3 regions of the Aeromonas enteropelogenes genome follow, and region 1 is predicted to be linked to each of the others. Evidence: predicted binding sites of a transcription regulator. Region 1 holds the regulator's gene; each other region holds the start of a gene.
The links. Region 1 encodes sigma-54, which starts transcription at its own class of promoters, with help from an activator protein. Its sites were predicted from a motif close to TGGCACNGTTTTNGCTT; they were not measured.

Region 1 (2,268 bases):
TTTGTCTGGTGGCGAGCGGCGCCGGGTCGAAATTGCCCGCGCCCTGGCGGCGGAGCCGCGCTTTATCCTGCTGGATGAGCCGTTTGCCGGTGTGGATCCCATTTCTGTGATAGACATCAAGAAGATCATCCAGCACCTGAAAGATAGGGGGCTGGGCGTCTTGATCACCGACCACAACGTCAGAGAGACTCTGGACGTATGTGAGAAGGCCTATATCGTCAGCCACGGCCAGATGATTGCTGAAGGTGCGCCGGCTGATATCCTCGCCGATGAGCAGGTCAAGCGCGTCTATTTGGGCGATCAATTCAGTCTATAGTAAGGGGGCATGCCTTCATTTCCTTTGCCGCGTGCCTCGCTGAACATAAGGATATCCCGACGTAGATGAAGCCGACATTACAGTTGCGTCTCGGTCAATCCCTGACCATGACGCCGCAATTACAACAAGCGATTCGTCTGCTCCAGCTCTCCTCTCTGGAACTTCAGCAGGAAATTCAGCAAGCGCTCGAAAACAATCCCCTGCTGGAGCAGGAAGAGAGCGAGGTGCAGGAGACATCCCCGCAAGATCAGGTTGATGCCAGCCAGCTGGATTCCAGCGATGCCATGGCCCAGGATCAGATGCCGGACGAGTTGCCGGTCGATACGACCTGGGACGAGGTCTATTCCGCGGGGACGGCCCAGAGTGCCGGACCCATCCATGATGGGGATGACACCGTCTACCAGGGGGAGACCACCGAGAACCTGCAGGACTACCTGTTGTGGCAGATGCGCCTCACCCCGTTCAGCGATGTGGATGCCGCCATCGCGCTTGCCATCATAGATGCCATCGACGAATCCGGTTATCTGACAGTGTCGCTGGAAGATATTCAGGCGGCGGTGAGCAGCGACGAAGTGGAGGTCGAACTCGATGAAATCGAGGTCGTGCTCAAGCGGGTGCAACACTTCGATCCCGTGGGAATTGCCGCCCGTTCGGTGCAGGAGTGTCTGCTGATCCAGCTGGAACAGTACGACCCCGAGACTCCCTGGATCAGTGAGGCCAAGGAGGTGATCCAGGAGCACATGGATCTGCTTGGCAATCGCGATTACCGCACCCTGGCCCGCAAGACCCGGCTCAAGGAGAGCGACCTCAAGGAGGTGCTGGATCTGATCCAGCTGCTGGAGCCGCGGCCGGGCAACGGCATCATCCAGAGCGACTCCCAGTACGTGATCCCGGACGTCTCCGTAGTCAAACGGCAGAATCGCTGGGTGGTTGAACTCAATCCCGATTCATCCCCGCGCATTCGGGTCAACGAGACCTATGCCGCTATGGCACGTAATGCCCGTAGCAGCACGGATACCCAGTTTATCCGCTCCCACTTGCAGGAAGCCAAGTGGTTCATCAAGAGCCTTGAGAGCCGTAACGACACCCTGTTGAAAGTGGCCAGCTGCATCGTCGAGCAGCAACAGGGCTTTTTCGAATATGGTGAAGAGGCGATGAAGCCGATGGTGCTCAACGATATCGCCGAAGCGGTGGAAATGCACGAGTCGACCATCTCCCGTGTAACAACCCAGAAATACATGCATACCCCCCGCGGTATTTTCGAACTGAAGTTTTTTTTCTCCAGCCATGTGAATACAGAAGGAGGAGGAGAGTGCTCATCGACCGCAATCCGTGCGCTCATCAAGAAGCTGGTGACGGCGGAGAACCCCGCCAAGCCGCTAAGTGATAGCAAGATCGCGGATTTGCTGGCCGAACAGGGTATTATGGTGGCTAGACGCACGATCGCTAAGTACCGCGAATCCCTGTTTATCCCACCTTCCAATCAGCGCAAACGCCTGGTTTAGGCAAAACAAAAGGATGACGTTATGCAAATTAACCTGACCGGACACCATGTCGAGATTACCGAAGCTCTGCGTGATTATGTGAATAACAAATTTGCCAAACTCGAGCGTCACTTCGACCACATCAACAACGTGCATGTGGTGCTGAGCGTGGAAAAACTGAACCAGATCGCCGAAGCCAAACTGCATGTCAGTGGCGGTGAGGTCTTCGCCAACTCCGAGCATGCCGATATGTATGCCGCGATAGATACCCTGCTCGACAAGCTGGACAGGCAGATCATCAAGCATAAAGACAAGTTAAATAAAAAATAACCATGCAACTTGAACACATACTGAGTCGGGACTGCACCAAGAGTGCAGTCCCTTGTACTAGCAAGAAACGGGCCCTCGAAATCATCAGCGAGCTGGCCGCCGAGCGCCTGGGCACCTCACGCCAGGCGCTGTTTGAAT
Region 2 (2,268 bases), 1.8 Mb from region 1:
GGCAGGCATCCAGTTTTTCCCGCAGCTGTACCATCTGGTCTGGATAGGCAGCCAGCTGCTGTGCCAGATCAGGCAAGGCTGCCAGGGTCTTGTCCAGCGCCTCGATGGCGCCCAGCAGCTGTTGTTTGCGCTCGCTCAGCTCAGGCAGGGCCAGTGCCTGGTGCTGTTTGAGCAGGTTGAACTCTTCTTCCAGAATGCCTTGCATCCGGGTGAGGTAGTCATCCTGAGTGTGCAGTAACGAAGGCAGGTCCATCATCCCAGCATCTTGTCCAGGTTGGTTTCGAAGCTGAACATCTTGCGGGCAACCGCTTCGTTGTTGACTTGGTACTCGCCACTGGCGACGGCCTTTTTCAGGCGCTCGACTTTGCTCTCATTGCCGGTCGAGGCGGCATTGAGGTTTTGTTGCATCTTTTGCAATTGCTGGGCCTCGTTGGTCAGGGAGACAGAATCCTGTCTGACCGCCGTGGACTTGCTGTCGGGGGAAGAGGCAACCGATTTGCTGCCTGTTCCCTGGCTGTTACCGGTATTTTGCAACCGATTGTTCGCCAAGTTGTTGATATTGTTGATGGCCATTTTGATTACCTTCGTCTGCTTTAAGGTTCGCTTACCTGTTTATCGGTACGCCAGGTCAGAACTTTAGAAAAAAGTTGTCGACGATCCGGATATTAGAAAGTGACCGTGACGGCACCCACTGCGCTGACCTTTCCCTGCACGGTTTTACCGGAGCGAATGTTGACGAGCCTGATGATCTCTCCGAAGCTGCCATCTTGCAAGGCTCGGGCCATTGTTTTGATTTCAAAGTGGTTATTTTCTGCGGTCAGGGTGACCTGATCCCCTTTGCACACCACGCAGACCTGGCTTAACCGGACGGGTTGCCCCGGCTTGAGTTCCCGCTTGCTGCGCACCCCTATGAGGGCCGCGGTGTCACTGAGGTAGTCGCCCCGGATCAGGGTCTGATCCAGATAGGCCAGTACCAGCTGGCTTTCGGTCAGCAGATCCCCCTTTGCAACCGGGTTGGCGACGGTGACATAGGGTTTCTGGATGCTCACCCGCACAGGTAAATAGACATCCCAGGGTTTGTCTTCCTCGCACTTCATGTAAACTGTTGTATTACGGCGAATTTCCATTTTTGCCGGGAGGGAGATGGTCAGGCTGTCTTCACAACGGGTCAGCGGTAGACGCTCATCCAGAGTCGCTGCAGTGACCTCCGTCCTGGCATCAAGCGGCACAGCCAGTTGCTCGTAGACGAATTCTTGCGCTCTTTCTTGCAGGTAGTCCGTGACGTCCGACGCGTAGCTGGAGGAGATGCTGCCGAAAAAAAGGCTGATGAGTAAAAGTCGATTAATCATTTTCGCTCGTTGGTCGATAAGTTATCCACGCATATCACCAAATTAACTATGATTGCTTCAGGATTTGTTCGTTTCTACATCGATAGTCTGACGCAATCCATTACGCATGCATGAACAGTGCCAAGCGTTTTTAGGGAGTGTTTATGGCCAGTATTCTGGACTCGGTCAACCAACGCACCCAGCTAGTGGGGCAAAACCGGCTGGAGTTGTTGTTGTTTCGTCTCAATGGTCGTCAAAGATTTGGCATCAACGTATTCAAAGTACGTGAAGTGCTGCAGTGTCCCCCTCTGACCGTGATGCCCAAATTGAATTCCTGCATTCGCGGGGTCGCCCACATTCGTGGCCAGACCATTTCGGTCATCGATCTGAGCATGGCGATGGGCAAACGTCCCATCGAAGATCTGAGCAAGTGTTTTATCATCATTTCCGAATACAACCGCTCCATTCAAGGGTTTCTGGTGCACTCGGTCGAGCGCATCATCAACATGAACTGGGAGTCCATTCTGCCGCCCCCCAAAGGTGCGGGTCGTATCAACTACATGACGGCCGTCACCGAGGTGGATGGGGAGCTGGTCGAGATACTGGATGTAGAGCGCATCCTGAACGAGATCTCCCCTGTCTCAACCGAAGTGAGCCAAGAGTTGGTGGAAGCTAGCGTTGAACACCCGACATTGGGTCGTCCCGTACTGGTGGCCGATGACTCCTCTGTTGCTCGCAAGCAGGTTCAGCGTGCGCTGCAGGCTATCGGAGTGGAGTGCGTGCTGGCCAAAGATGGTCGGGATGCACTGAACATGTTGCTGGAGATGGCCAAAAATGGCCCGATCAAGGATCAGATTGCACTGGTCATTTCGGATATAGAGATGCCGGAAATGGATGGTTATACCTTCACGGCTGAAATCCGGAATAATCCCAACCTCAA
Region 3 (2,268 bases), 550 kb from region 1:
TGGGCCGCAAACGCCAGGTACGGGTTGGCAGCCGGGTCCGGGAAGCGCACTTCGATACGACGGGCTTTCGGGCTCGGTACCACCGGGATACGGATGGAAGCTGAGCGGTTGCGGGCGGAGTAGGCCAGCATGACCGGGGCTTCATAGCCCGGCACCAGACGCTTGTAAGAGTTGGTGGTCGGGTTGGCGAAGGCGTTGATGGCCTTGGCGTGCTTGATGATGCCGCCGATGTAGTGCAGGGCCATCTCGGACAGACCGCCGTACAGGTCGCCGGCGAACAGGTTGACGCCGTTCTTGGCCAGGGACTGGTGGCAGTGCATGCCGGAGCCGTTGTCACCGAACATGGGTTTCGGCATGAAGGTGACGGTCTTGTTGTAGGCGTGGGCCACGTTGTGGATCACGTACTTCAGCACCTGTACTTCGTCAGCCTTCAGGGTGAGGGTGTTGAAGCGGGTCGCGATCTCGTTCTGACCGGCAGTGGCCACTTCGTGGTGGTGAGCTTCAACAACCTGGCCCATCTCTTCCAGCACCAGACACATGGCGGCACGGATGTCCTGGGAGGAGTCAACCGGGGCAACCGGGAAGTAGCCACCCTTGACGAAGGGACGGTGACCCTTGTTGCCGTGCTCGTAGTTGGTACCGGAGTTCCAGGCAGCTTCTTCGGATTCGATCTTCACGAAGCTGTGGCCCATGGTGTTGGAGAAGGTGATGTTGTCGAACATGAAGAATTCCGGCTCCGGCCCGAACAGCACGGTGTCGGCGATGCCGCTGGACTTCAGGAAATCTTCGGCACGCTTGGCGATGGAGCGCGGGTCGCGGTCATAGCCTTGCATGGTGGCAGGTTCCAGCACGTCACAGACTATGTTCAGAGTGGTCTCTTCGGTGAAGGGATCCAGTTTGGCGGAGGCCGGGTCCGGCATCAGTACCATGTCGGACTCGTTGATGCCTTTCCAGCCGCCGATGGAAGAACCATCGAACATCTTGCCGTCTTCGAAGAAATCTTCATCAACCTGATGAGCAGGGATGGATACGTGCTGCTCTTTACCCTTGGTATCGGTAAAGCGCAGATCAACAAACTTGACTTCGTGTTCCTGGATCAGGGCCAAAACGTTCTGGGCTGACATGCTAAGTAACCTCCGGTGTTAAAACTCTTTTGGGTGAATGCGTCGTCGTATTCACATAAGCCAGTATCGTGCCAAGTTTGTGACAGCTTGATTTCAGGGCAGTCCCGGCAGGATGGCTCCCCAAAAGTAGGCGCTTTCGCGTCGAAATGCATCAAATTAGTGCGGCGCTGGATCGTTTTGGTGCACTGAAATGGTGCGCAATAACGGAGTCACGAGGCGCCCAAGCAGGCTTTGTGGGGCGGGTCTATGATCCAGATCCGTTGATGTGCGCGAATGTACTGCAATTCTGCTAGGCAGATCACAAAGGCGAGAGTACAATTAGCGCCCAATTTTACCCGGTGTATTGAGGCGAGAATGTTAGATAATTTACGCAATATTGCGATTATTGCGCACGTTGACCACGGCAAAACCACGCTGGTGGACAAGCTGCTGCAGCAGTCCGGTACCCTGGACCGCTCCACGGAAGGTCAGGAACGGATCATGGACTCCAATGATCTGGAACGGGAACGTGGCATCACCATTCTCGCCAAGAACACTGCGATCCGCTGGAACGACTACCGCATCAACATCGTGGATACCCCAGGTCACGCCGACTTCGGTGGTGAAGTTGAGCGCGTACTCTCCATGGTTGACTCCGTGCTGCTGCTGGTTGACGCGGTAGACGGCCCGATGCCGCAGACCCGTTTCGTGACCCAGAAGGCATTTGCCCAAGGTCTGAAGCCGATCGTGGTGATCAACAAGGTTGACCGTCCGGGTGCCCGTCCTGACTGGGTAATGGATCAGGTATTCGACCTGTTCGACAACCTGGGTGCCACCGACGAGCAGCTGGACTTCAAAGTTGTTTACGCCTCTGCACTGAACGGTTGGGCCACCATGGATCTGGACACTCCGTCCGAGAACATGGAACCCCTGTTCCAGGCCATCGTCGACAACGTGGAAGCGCCGAAAGCTGACACCAACGGCGCATTCCAGATGCAAATCTCCCAGCTGGACTACAACTCCTACGTGGGCGTTATCGGTATCGGCCGCATCACCCGTGGTCGCGTCAAGACCAACCAGCAGGTGACCGTGGTCGGCGCCGATGGCAAGACCCGTAATGGCAAGGTTGGCCAGGTGCTGGGTTACCTGGGTCTGTCCCGTACCG

Region 2: flgA (flagellar basal body P-ring formation chaperone FlgA) is a predicted target of sigma-54. The motif match lies at 1,456-1,472, and genes of this name have one in related genera.
Region 3: glnA (glutamate--ammonia ligase) is a predicted target of sigma-54. The motif match lies at 1,182-1,198, and genes of this name have one in related genera.

The regions. Positions count from the first base shown of each region.
Region 1 is NZ_CP083625.1:1,027,773-1,030,040, reverse strand. Features, by position in the region: gene lptB (LPS export ABC transporter ATP-binding protein) at 1-316, shown strand, start outside; gene LA321_RS04800 (RNA polymerase factor sigma-54) at 382-1,821, shown strand; gene hpf (ribosome hibernation promoting factor) at 1,843-2,130, shown strand; gene ptsN (PTS IIA-like nitrogen regulatory protein PtsN) at 2,133-2,268, shown strand, end outside.
Region 2 is NZ_CP083625.1:2,854,018-2,856,285, forward strand. Features, by position in the region: gene LA321_RS13455 (flagella synthesis protein FlgN) at 1-256, opposite strand, end outside; gene flgM (flagellar biosynthesis anti-sigma factor FlgM) at 253-573, opposite strand; gene flgA (flagellar basal body P-ring formation chaperone FlgA) at 666-1,349, opposite strand; gene LA321_RS13470 (chemotaxis protein CheV) at 1,493-2,268, shown strand, end outside.
Region 3 is NZ_CP083625.1:1,580,012-1,582,279, forward strand. Features, by position in the region: gene glnA (glutamate--ammonia ligase) at 1-1,124, opposite strand, end outside; gene typA (translational GTPase TypA) at 1,479-2,268, shown strand, end outside.